DNA from 2 places in the Paraburkholderia sp. SUR17 genome. Region 1 is predicted to be linked to the other one. Evidence: predicted binding sites of a transcription regulator. Region 1 holds the regulator's gene; the other holds the start of a gene.
What was found. The regulator FNR, encoded in region 1, switches genes on or off when oxygen is low (the NO sensors DNR and NnrR bind a similar motif). The targets are predictions, from matches to a motif close to TTGATNNNNATCAA.
Positions count from the first base shown of each region.

Region 2: P2869_RS16925 (putative zinc-binding protein) is a predicted target of FNR. The motif match lies at 3,568-3,581, and genes of this name have one in related genera.

Region 1 is NZ_CP120509.1:1,629,360-1,634,928, forward strand. It holds gene P2869_RS24635 (PAS domain S-box protein) at 1-941, shown strand, start outside; gene P2869_RS24640 (response regulator transcription factor) at 938-1,585, shown strand; gene P2869_RS24645 (response regulator transcription factor) at 1,983-2,390, shown strand; gene fnr (fumarate/nitrate reduction transcriptional regulator Fnr) at 2,400-3,206, shown strand; gene P2869_RS24655 (YkgJ family cysteine cluster protein) at 3,441-4,223, opposite strand; gene P2869_RS24660 (AraC family transcriptional regulator) at 4,499-5,056, shown strand; gene P2869_RS24665 (VOC family protein) at 5,053-5,469, shown strand.
Region 2 is NZ_CP120508.1:3,774,923-3,780,491, reverse strand. It holds gene P2869_RS16945 (methyl-accepting chemotaxis protein) at 1-1,168, shown strand, start outside; gene P2869_RS16940 (NnrS family protein) at 1,238-2,437, opposite strand; gene P2869_RS16935 (PAS domain S-box protein) at 2,505-2,921, opposite strand; gene P2869_RS16930 (Rrf2 family transcriptional regulator) at 2,991-3,461, opposite strand; gene P2869_RS16925 (putative zinc-binding protein) at 3,713-4,120, shown strand; partial or broken gene P2869_RS16920 (DUF2249 domain-containing protein) at 4,408-4,647, opposite strand; gene P2869_RS16915 (hypothetical protein) at 4,690-5,569, opposite strand, start outside.

The DNA of each region.
Region 1 (5,569 bases):
ACGTCGAGCAGTTCGGCGTGACAGGCGTCTCCGACCGTCAGATGGGCCGCCAGCGCGTGCTGTATGGCCTGCGCGCGAACGGCGAGGAATTCCCCATCGAAGCCTCGATCTCGCAGATCCGCGACGCCACCGGCAAGCTCTATACGGTGATGCTGCGCGACGTGACCGAGCGCGTGCGCGCTGAAAACGATCTCAAGCAGTCGCGCGAGGAATTGCGCGAACTCTCCGCCAACCTCCAAAACGTGCGCGAAGAGGAAAAGACCCGCATCGCGCGCGAGTTGCACGACGATCTGGGCCAGCAGCTCACCGCCCTGAAAATGGATCTCTCCGCGCTGGAACACATGGTGGGGCCCGATTCCGGCGCAAGCACCGACACGCTGGAGCAGCTTCGCAGCATGCGGCGGCTCATCGACGCCACCGTGGCTTCCGTGCGCCGCATTGCCGCCGACCTGCGTCCCGTGATGCTCGACGACCTGGGCCTGTTGCCCGCCATCGACTGGCTCGCGGGCGACTTCACACACCGCTACGGCATCGAGGTGGACCGGCGCATCGCCCCCGGCGACACGAATTTCTCGCGCACGAGCGCGACCACGCTCTTTCGCATCGTCCAGGAAGCCCTCACCAATGTCGCCAAGCATGCCGAGGCCACGCGCGTGGAACTCATGCTGCGCGTGGAGGGCAACTTCTGCGTGCTGCGCGTGAGCGATAACGGACGCGGCAGCCACCCTGCCGGCGCAGACGGCGCCAACGCCCCGGGCAGTACCCACTTTGCGAATGGGACGAACGGTCGCGCCGGCAAGTCGTTCGGTATCATCGGCATTCGCGAGCGCGCCCATATGCTGGGCGGCTCGGTTGCGATCGACACGGCCGACGGCAAGGGCTTCGCCCTCACCGTCACCTTCCCTCGCGAGGCCGTGCAACAGGAAGAGACACTTTCATGATCAAGGTACTGATCGCCGACGACCATACGCTGGTACGCGACGGGCTGCGCCATATCCTGCAGAACGCCAGCGGCTTCGAGGTGGCCGGCGAAGCGTGGGACGGCGCGACGACGATTGCGCTCACACGCTCCACCGAAGCGCAGGTGCTCGTGCTCGACCTTTCCATGCCGGGGCGCAACGGCGTCGAACTGATCCGGCAGATCAAGGACGAGAAACCGAATCTGCGCATTCTCGTGCTCACCATGCATGCCGAGCAGCAATACGCGGTGCGTGCGTTCAAGGCGGGTGCGTCGGGCTATCTCACGAAGGAAAGTGCCAGCACGGAGCTTGTTTCCGCGGTGACGAAGGTGGCCGCGGGCGGTGTCTACGTGAGCCTCGCCATGGCCGAGCGCTTCGCGCAGAGCCTCAACGAGCCCGCGGACACGCTGCCGCACCAGCGCCTCTCCGACCGCGAGTTCGACGTGTTCCGCCGCATCGCGGCGGGCCAGAGCATCTCCGAAATCGCGCAGGAGCTATGCGTGAGCGCGAAGACCGTGAGCACCTATAAAACGCGCATTCTCGAAAAGATGCAGATGCCGCACGAAGCCGCGCTGGTGCGCTATGCGATGCGGCACAAGCTGTTCGACGACAACGACGAAGTCTGACGAAAACCGCAAGGCGCGAAGGTATGCCCTGCGTCGTCGCTTTGCGTTCTGCTGCCCACTCTCCTGCCGTTGCGCGGGCAACCTGTTCCGGTTCGTTTCACGCTCGCCTGCGCAACGCTCCTCAAGGCGCTCATAAAAGCGCTGATTAAAAGACCGACTAGAAAGACCGACTAAAAAGATCGACCAAAGCGCTGATGAATCGCGCATGAAGCGCAGTAAAGCGCGAGCCAGCCGAACGGCGGCATATCGCCGCATTCAAGGCCTCACAGGGCACACCGGCCGCCCGGCAAACACCCCGCCCGCTGTAGGAATCGACCTACACGCATTCCTTCCGCCCTACTGAAAGTTCAACCGTCGCCGATTTAAATTCCGTGAATCGCAGACCATACTTGCACCCATGAAATCAGAACGGTCCGCCAAGCTGAAAGTCTTCCTCGCGGAAGACTCGGTACCGGTGAGACGAAGAATCTCGCTCTCGCTCGGCAGGATCGACGGAGTGTGCGTGGTGGGAGAAGCGGAAGACGTATCCGCCGCGCTCGAAGGAATTGCAACATCCTGCCCGGATCTCGTGATCGCCGATCTACGGCTCGCGCAAGGCAACGGCCTCCAACTGATTGAAGCCGTTACCGCAGCGAACCAGCCTGTGGTCACGATGATGTTGACGAATCACGCAGGTCCGGCATTTCGCGAAGCAAGCCTCGCGGCGGGAGCGCAGTACTTCTTCGACAAGACAGCCGAATTCGAAGAAGCCCGCAGCGCCGTTGAAGCAATTGCCCGCACGCATCGCACGCGTGCTGTCGCCTAGGAGATTGACATGTATTCGAGTACCGCCTGCGACGTAGCTGTTTCGTCTGGCTCGCCCCACACCGGCTATCAGACGTACCCGATTGCCCCTGTCGACGCACCGGCCGATACGCGTGCCGACACCGCCAAGCGCGCCGTGACGCGCTGCTCCACCTGCTCGATGCGCGCCATCTGCCTGCCGCCCAGCCTGACCACGGCGGAGCTCGAACGGCTCGACTCGATCATCTGCACCACGCGCAACGTGCGCCGCGGCGAAGCGCTGTATCGCGGCAACGATGCGTTCCAGAGCATCTACGCGGTGCGCGTCGGTTCGTTCAAGACCGTGGTGATTCATCGCGATGGCCGCGAGCAGGTCACGGGCTTCCAGATTGCCGGCGATGCGATGGGCCTCGACGGTGTCTACGCGGGCCGCCACAGCTGCGACGCCGTCGCGCTGGAAGACAGCCAGGTCTGCATCATTCCCTTCGGCCTGCTCGAAGTGGTGTGCCGCGAAGTGAAGTCGATGCAGCATCACGTGCACCAGATGATGAGCGGCGAGATCGTCCGCGAGTCGGGCCTCATGATGCTGCTGGGCACGATGAGCGCGGAGCAACGCCTCGCCACGTTCCTGCTGAATCTGTCGAGCCGCTTCAAGTCGCGTGGCTACTCGGCCTCCGAATTCCACCTGCGCATGACGCGCGAAGAAATTGGCTGCTACCTGGGCATGAAGCTCGAAACGGTCAGCCGGATGTTCTCGAAGTTCCAGCGCGAGAAGCTCGTCGATACGCACGGCAAGCAGATCCGCATCACGAATATGGAAGGACTGGCCCGCGTGTGAGCGTTGCACGCGGCAGTACGCAGCATGTCTGTTGGCCGCGCATGACAGTGCGGCCAATGTTGAGGACGTAAGGTTAGCCGGATGGTTCCGGCGAATGAGTGGGTGCAAGTGCCTCGAAAGAGGTGTGTGCTTTGACGGCGCAGCAATGCGCCGTCTTTTTTTTGGGCTGTTTGATTTTGTCGGCCGCGATTTGCGCGATGCGCCGTATCGCCGGCCACCATCACCCCCGCCCAATCACTCGCCGCTTGCCGCGTGAAACCCGAGGTATTCGTGCAGGTCGGGCAAGGCGTCCGGTGCGCGTGCCTCTGCATCGACGGAAGCCAACGTGTCACGTGTGCTGCGACGGTTCGAAATCAAGATCCACGATGCCGGGTTCGCATCTTCGCCAACGACTTCGTCCTCGCGCATTGCCGCAGCGATTGCATTCGCCATCGGCTCGCGCCCCGGCGCGATCACCACAAAGCCCTCGTTCGCCAACGCCGCCGTGCGCACGCCCAGCACGTCGCAGAGTTTGCGTTTGGCTCCGACGTCGTGGATATCGGCCTCGCGGAAAGCCTCGATAGTCGCCACGAGCGACGGGTCCGCATAACGCCCCGCCACTTCGAGCACGGGATGACGTTCATCCCATGCCTCGGGCGGACACAGTTTGGCGGCCGGCTGAAGCTCGATGAACGGATTGATCTCCGCCGGATAAATGCGACACACGCGCGGCCGGCGATCGTACGCACCGCAGCGCAGGTCGGCTTGCAAATGCGGGCACGGCCCGTCGAACGCGGCCACGACGGTCACGATTACGCGTAACGGCAGCGTGCCGCTCATCGCCGGGAAGGAACGCCTGAACTTGTAGGCCGCGAGGCGATCGTCGGCGGCCGGCTCGACGGGCCACGGAATCGCGTCGCAGAGCAACTGCGTTTCTCCGCCGTCGCGCAGCCAGCCCGCCGCTTCGGCAAGGCTCAACGGAAGACGCAGATCCCGGCAGCAGCGGCCGCACATCGTGCAGGAGAAATGTGAGGGCATGGCGGTCCAATTCGGGAATGACAGGCGGGCAGGGCTCTGGCGCGAAGCGTACTACGTGTGGCGGGATCGCGCTGCCGGCAGGACAAGGCCGGGCAAAACGCCAGACTGCTGCCATTCGGCTGGGGCTGATCTGGGGACAACTGGTGCTGTCTGGTGCCGCGCAGCATAGGGCCTGAGGCCCGGCCAGCTTCGGCGGCCCCTGCCACCTTCACTCCTGCCACACGATGCAGCCTAAACTACGGCATCCCGCCAGCCCACTCACTGTCCGAAGACGCATGCCCGCCCGATCAGACCGTCGTGCCGCCTCGCCTGCTTTGTGTCCTGCTTCGGCAACCGACGGCGCCCTCGAAGACCCCGCCCTGCTCCGCCGCCTGCTGCGCGCCAAAGACCGCATGGACGCCGCCTCGCACGAGGCCTGGCCCGTCGGGCGTCTTGCGCAGGTCAGCGGCGTCTCCGAGGCCCACTTCGCGCGCTCGTTCAAGCGTGCCTTCGGCGTGCCGCCGCACCGCTATCTGCTCACGCGTCGCATCGAGCAGGCCATCGCCCTGCTGCGCGACACCGAACTGAGCGTCACCGAGATCGCCTTCGCCACGGGCTGGGAGAGCCTCGGCACGTTCGGACGCGTGTTTCGCGATGTCACGGGCCAAAGCCCCGGCACCCTGCGCGCCGCGACACGCACGGAGCCGGCCAGCACGCGCGAACTGGAGCGCATCCCCGCCTGCGTGCTGAAGGCCGCGCAGCGTCCCGACCTCACCATCGCAGTTTTGGAGAAGCGCCGCCGCGCGGCCGGCGCTACATTCGCGCCATCTACCCAGGAGGAGGAGGCGTCATGAATCAGGGCATCAACGTGGTGGGCCTTTACGTCGACAACCAGGACGAAGCGCTCGCGTTCTACGTCGACAAACTCGGCTTTCGCGTGCATACGGACGTAAGCAACGGCCCGTACCGCTGGCTCACGGTGCAGCACCCTGACCAGCCGTCGTTCCAGCTGGGTCTGTTTCTGCCTGGGCCGCCCATCCACGACGCCGCCACCGCGCAAACCTTGCTCGCCATGGTGGCCAAGGGCGCCATGCCGCCGCTCGTGCTTTCCGTCGACGACTGCCGGGCCAGCTACACGCAACTCAAAGCCCGCGGCGTGGAGTTCACCCAGGAACCGGTGGACCGCTTCGGCAGCGTGGACGCCGGCTTTCGCGACCCCGCCGGCAACGGCTGGAAGATAATTCAGGCGGCAAAAAGCACCGTCTGAGCGCGGGCCGTGCCGATGTGGCCCGCAGTGCCGGGCCGGGCCGGGCCGGGCCGGGCCGGACCAGGCCACGCCACGCCGCGTGGCGCTGCGCCAAGCCAGG
Region 2 (5,569 bases), on a different replicon from region 1:
AACGGGCGCAATGCTCTACCTCTCGCGCGCCATCACGAAGCCGCTGGGCGAAGCCGTGGGCGTGGCGAACCGCATCGCCGGCGGCCAGCTCGAGAACCGCATCACCGTACATTCGCGCGACGAATTCGGCCAGTTGCTCGAAGCGCTGAAGACGATGGACCAGCAGTTGAGCGAGACCGTGCGTGGCATCAAGTCGAGCGCGGAGTCCGTGACAGTCGCGGCACGCCAGATCTCCGCAGGCAATACGGATCTTTCCGCGCGCACCGAAGAGCAGGCCGCATCGCTCGAAGAAACGGCATCCAGCATGACGGAGCTCACCGAAACCGTGAAGCAGAACGCCGACAACGCGAGGCAAGCCAACGGACTCGCCACGCGCGCCACCGATATGGCCGACGCAGGCAACGACGCGGTGCAATCGATGGTGGGCACGATCGAACGCATCAGCAGCAGCTCGACGAAGATTTCCGACATCACGGGCGTGATCGAAGGCATCGCGTTCCAGACCAACATTCTTGCGCTCAACGCGGCAGTGGAAGCCGCACGCGCGGGCGAGCAAGGCCGCGGCTTCGCCGTGGTGGCGAGCGAAGTCCGCAGCCTGGCGCAGCGCTCTGCTTCGGCGGCGAAGGAAATCAAGGAGCTGATCGGGACCTCGGTCTCGATGATCCACGACGGCGCGAAGCAGGCAGGCGACGTGGGCACCACGATGGCCGACGTCAAACAGGCCATCAAACAGGTATCCGATATCGTCGGCGAAATCGCGGCGGCCTCTGAAGAACAGAGCCGCGGCATCGAGCAGGTCAATCAAGCGGTCATGCAGATGGACGAAGTGACCCAGCAGAACGCGGCGCTCGTGGAAGAGGCCGCAGCGGCCGCGCATTCGCTCGAAGAGCAGTCGGTCAATCTGACCGGCACGGTTGCCGTTTTCAAGCTCGCCAATTCGGGCGCGGCTTCCACGTCTGCGGTCGCGGCATATAGCAAGCCGCGCGTTCAGGCTTCCGCGCCGAAGACCACGGCGCACAAGTCAGCAGCAGTCGCACGGGCGAGCAGGCCCGTCGAGAAGCGACCGGTTGTTGCTGCCAGTGCGGCAGCCGCACCCGCACCCGTGCCCGTTGCCGTGGCGGCAACAGTGGCATCGACGCAGTCGAATCAGGCCTGGGAGACGTTCTGATTCTGGACTTCGCAGAAGCGCGCTGAAGGGGCGCAACAACGCGCGACCTCGTGCGCTTCCGGCGCTTTCTCAGCCATCCTTACCATCGGCGCGCGCCGACGTCAGATAACCCGCGTACCTGAGCAGGTAGACCACCAGCGCCGCACACCAGCATCCAGCGGCCCCATCGATCCAGGCGCCCGTCATCGCGGGCACAAGCAGCGGGCCGAATACGCGCACCACGGCAGCGGCGATCATGAGCCAGTAAGCCGTGATCTCGTACGGTCCTGCGACGAGCCTGCGCCCCGTGTGGCCCAACGCCGTACGCGTAATCATGGCGATGATCGCGCAGCCCATCGCGCCCACTGTCAACGCGTGGATGGCGAGCGAATGGGGTAGCACGTCGAACGCGGCAAGCGCAAGCATCGCAAAGCCGATGGGCAGCCAGAAGTAAGCAACGTGCAGGATCCAGAGAATGGGCCGCGCACCCACGCGCCACGAGCGCCAGCCGTACATCCGTACGGCGTGGACCACGGCCGCTGCCGCGGCGCACACGCCCACGAGCCATGCCGGCGCACCGGCTGCGTCCGCAGCGAGCGTCACGACCACGAGGGGCGCAGCAAGCGTTTCGACGGGCTTGAAGCGGCGCACCGTGAAACCGGGGATGGCGTTTGTCGTGAACATCGGCACCACGCGGCCCGCTATCACGGCCACGAACATCACGGCGAGCCCGGTGGCCGCATAGGCGGCGCGCAAGGCGAGGTCGGCGCGACCGTCCCACGCCCACCAGTGAAAGAGCGCATTCAGTGTGCCGAGCAGCGCGAGCGCCACGGCGAGGAACATGTTGCGTCGATTGCCGGCCGCCTTGAGCACGCGCAGCAGCACCACGGCCACCACCGGAAGAAAGAGGGAATCGACCACCGCGGCCACGGGTTCCGGTCCCGACCACACCAACACGCGCCCCGCTGCCCACAGCAGCCAGAGCGCGGCAAGGGACGCGCCGCGCGGCGTATCGAGCTGCGTCCACGCGCGCACGGCCGTGAGCAGAAAGCCCACGACGATCGCCGCGACGAACCCGAAAATCATCTCGTGCGCATGCCAGATCACGCCGCTGATCGCCGACGAACGGCCCGCCACCGCGGTGCCGTGTAGCCCGAGCAGCCACAGTGCGATTGCGACCGCGCCGAACACGGCACCGCCCAGATAAAACGGCCGAAAGCCGAGGCGCAGAACAGGCAGTGCTGTTCCCGGCCGATGCGGGTGACCCGAAAAGGGCTCGCTGATTTTCATCATGTTGCTTCTCCTGATTCGCGGGTGCGATCCTGCTCCATCCCAGGTGGACCCGCCCACGCGACGACTACACGGCACCGCCGTGACGCGCCATCATCCGTTCCTGTTCCACGCGCGCGGTGACGTCGCGCGCGACCGCCACTGTTCCGCAGACCGCTCCTTGCCGGTCGTGCACCAGTGCAAAACTCATTTCGACGTAAAGCTTGCGCCCCGACTTGTCCACGGCACGCGTGACCGTGGCGCGGCCATGCAGACGCGTCGTGCCGCTGGCCATGGCTGCGTCGAAGCCGCGCCAGTGGGCAGCGCGCAAATGCTCGGGAATGATCAGGTCGAGCCGGCTGCCCAGCGCCTCGGCAGCGGTAAAGCCGAACAGCGCCTCGGCGGCGCGGTTCCAGCGCGCTATCACACCCGACCGGTTCGCGTAGATCATGGCGTCGGCCATGTCGTCGATGATTCGCTCGCTCAATGCAGTTGCCTCTTCCATCGTGCTGCTCCCGGATCGGTTTCGCGCCGTTGCCACTGTCATGGCTTACGTTGCTTCGCGAAGAAGCGGCTACTGCTTCGCCATCCTGACAAGTGGCTGAACCGTTGCCGCGCTTCCCAGCAGCCGCGCGAGCGTGCTGCGTTCCGCGGCGATGTCGGCAAGCGTGTACTTGTCCAGCTCTTCCATATAGGCGCGCAACGCACGCCCGAGGACGCCACGCAGGCCGCATGCCGCGGTAATCACGCACTTGTTGCCCTCGGTGTCGAAGCATTCGACCATGCGGAAATCGGGCTCCGTGGTGCGCACCACGGAGCCCACCGTGACGCGATTCGCGGGCCGGCCAAGGCGCAGTCCGCCAGTGCGGCCCCGAATCGTGTTCAGGTAGCCGGCGCGCCCCAGCGCGTGAACGATCTTGACGAGATGGCCGCGCGCAATGCCGAGCGTGTCCGAAATTTCCTGGATCGTCACCAGCTCGTCGTCGCGTACCGCCACGTAGATCAGCACGCGCAAGCTGTAGTCCGTAAAGTCCGTCAGTCTCATGGAACACCTTTAAGATATGCGAATACTATATCTTTTAAGCCACCGTCGCGCCAGTCTGCGTGGTAAGTCGCCATAACGAACTCTCGCAGAGAAACGCGCCACCATACTGATCGATATCAAGCCGTTGCAACCCTGTAGCGAGACAATCACCCAAGTGCGGCCCGCGTGCCGCGCAACGCTAAATGTTCTAACGGTGAGAAATCATATGGAGCAGGAGGCAGCGTCTCAACGTAACAGGGAGAAGTGACCAGATGGGCAACGAAAGAAAAGCGCTACCGCTTGTGTACTCGTGCTCGGGCTGTTCGAGCGCCGCGCAACTGGCCAACCATGTGGCGCTGCAGCTGGACCGCCGCGGCAAGGCCGAGATGTCGTGTATCGCGGGCGTAGGCGGGGATGTTCCCGCGCTGCTGAAAGTTGCCCATTCGGGACGACCCATTCTCGCAATCGACGGTTGCCCCCTCGTTTGCGTGAAGAGCGCGCTGGCCCGTCATGGCATCACGCCGGCGAAGCATCTCCAGCTTGACCAGCAGGGCGTGAGAAAGCGCTTCCACATGGACTTCGATCCCGCCGACGCCGAACGTGTACTCGCCGCAGCGGAGGACGTGGCACTCGAGCTTGCGGCAGATGCGTCGGTTGTGCAGGAGCACGACGTCGCCTGATTGATCGGCACCATCCGAAAAACGTAAGCGGCTGATGGGTCTTTAACGAGGCCCGTCAGCCGCTTTGCGCTTCATCTGCGTCGCCTGGCAGCGGCCTTCAACTGCGCTTTAGTGCCGCGATGCGACTGAGCCAGCAGCGTTCGCCGCTTCGCATGTATTCGCGACGATCGCCGCGCTCAGCCGCGCCACAAATCTCAGCTGCTGCACCCGCAGCCGCCGCCTCCGGCTCCGCCGGCACAACCCGCCGCTTCGCCCGCATCGTTTGCAGCCTGTGCGGCATCCAGCGCGACCACGAAGTCGATCACGATCTGTTGCGGCCGGCGCTCCACGTACTCGATGCGCACCTGTCCGCCGTAGCGTTGCTCGATCTGGTACAGCAGCGGGAGCGGATCGTGGTCGTTGACGAAGCGCATGCGCTCGCCATCCGCGAGCGATTCGATGGCGCCGAATATGGCGCCATGCCGCAGACGCTTCGCAATGCCGCGTGCGTCGAAGATGAATGTGTTGAGGCTCGAACTGTCGGTCATGAAAAGCTCCTTTGAGAAGGAAAAAGTTAGGATCGGGAAAGATCAGGACGCGTTCGCGCGGCGCGAGGGACGCAGCGCGAACGCGCGTTGTTCACCGTCGCGCGGACCGTGGGAGTCGTGCGGACCGCGCTTGCGATGCGGACCATCCGGGCCGCCTCGGCCGCGGGTGCGCTGCGCCGACACCACCGCCGCCAGCAAGGTCAGCGCAAAGGCAGCAATGGCCGCGCCGCTCGCTGCGCCGCCTGCCTGACGCAGTGCGAATACATCGGTGAGCCCGCCCGTTACGCGCAGCGCGAGTGCGCCGTGAAGCGCGACGAGGGGCAGATAGAACACGGGGTGGTACTTCACCGGCAGTCGCGTAAGCGCCGGCAAGATGATGGGTGCGTGGCCAAACACCATCGAAAACACGAAGCCGAGTGTGAGCGCGTGCAGCGCTGCGTCGTGCCACGGGTGGCCCGGCAACAGCGCGCCGCTGAAGCCGAGCACACCGCTCACCGCGAGCCATCCGTAGCCGCTCAAAAGACACACCGCGATGAACCGCGTGAGCCCGCGTTGACGTACGGTGTAGCGCGCAATGTCGTATCGCGCGAGCCACGCGGCAAGCAACACGAGGCTCGCAGCGAAGAGCCGCATGCCGTTTGCGGGTTGCCACAGTGACCACGGAAGGCTTGCGAGTAGTCCCGCCACCGGCATGCAGAAGCTGAGCCGCGCGAAACGCGGCAGACGCAGCATGCGCGTGAGTTCGAGGCGTTCGGCCGCGATGGTGAGCACGAGAAACGCGAGCCATGCGGGCACCGCGTCCAGCACGTCGCCTGTAGCGAACCAGACGACATTGCCGAACCATCCGCACAGCCCCGCCAGCGCGAGCACGTAGAGATGAAACGCGCGCTGGCGTTGCAGTACGCGAAGATTCGCCGCGAGC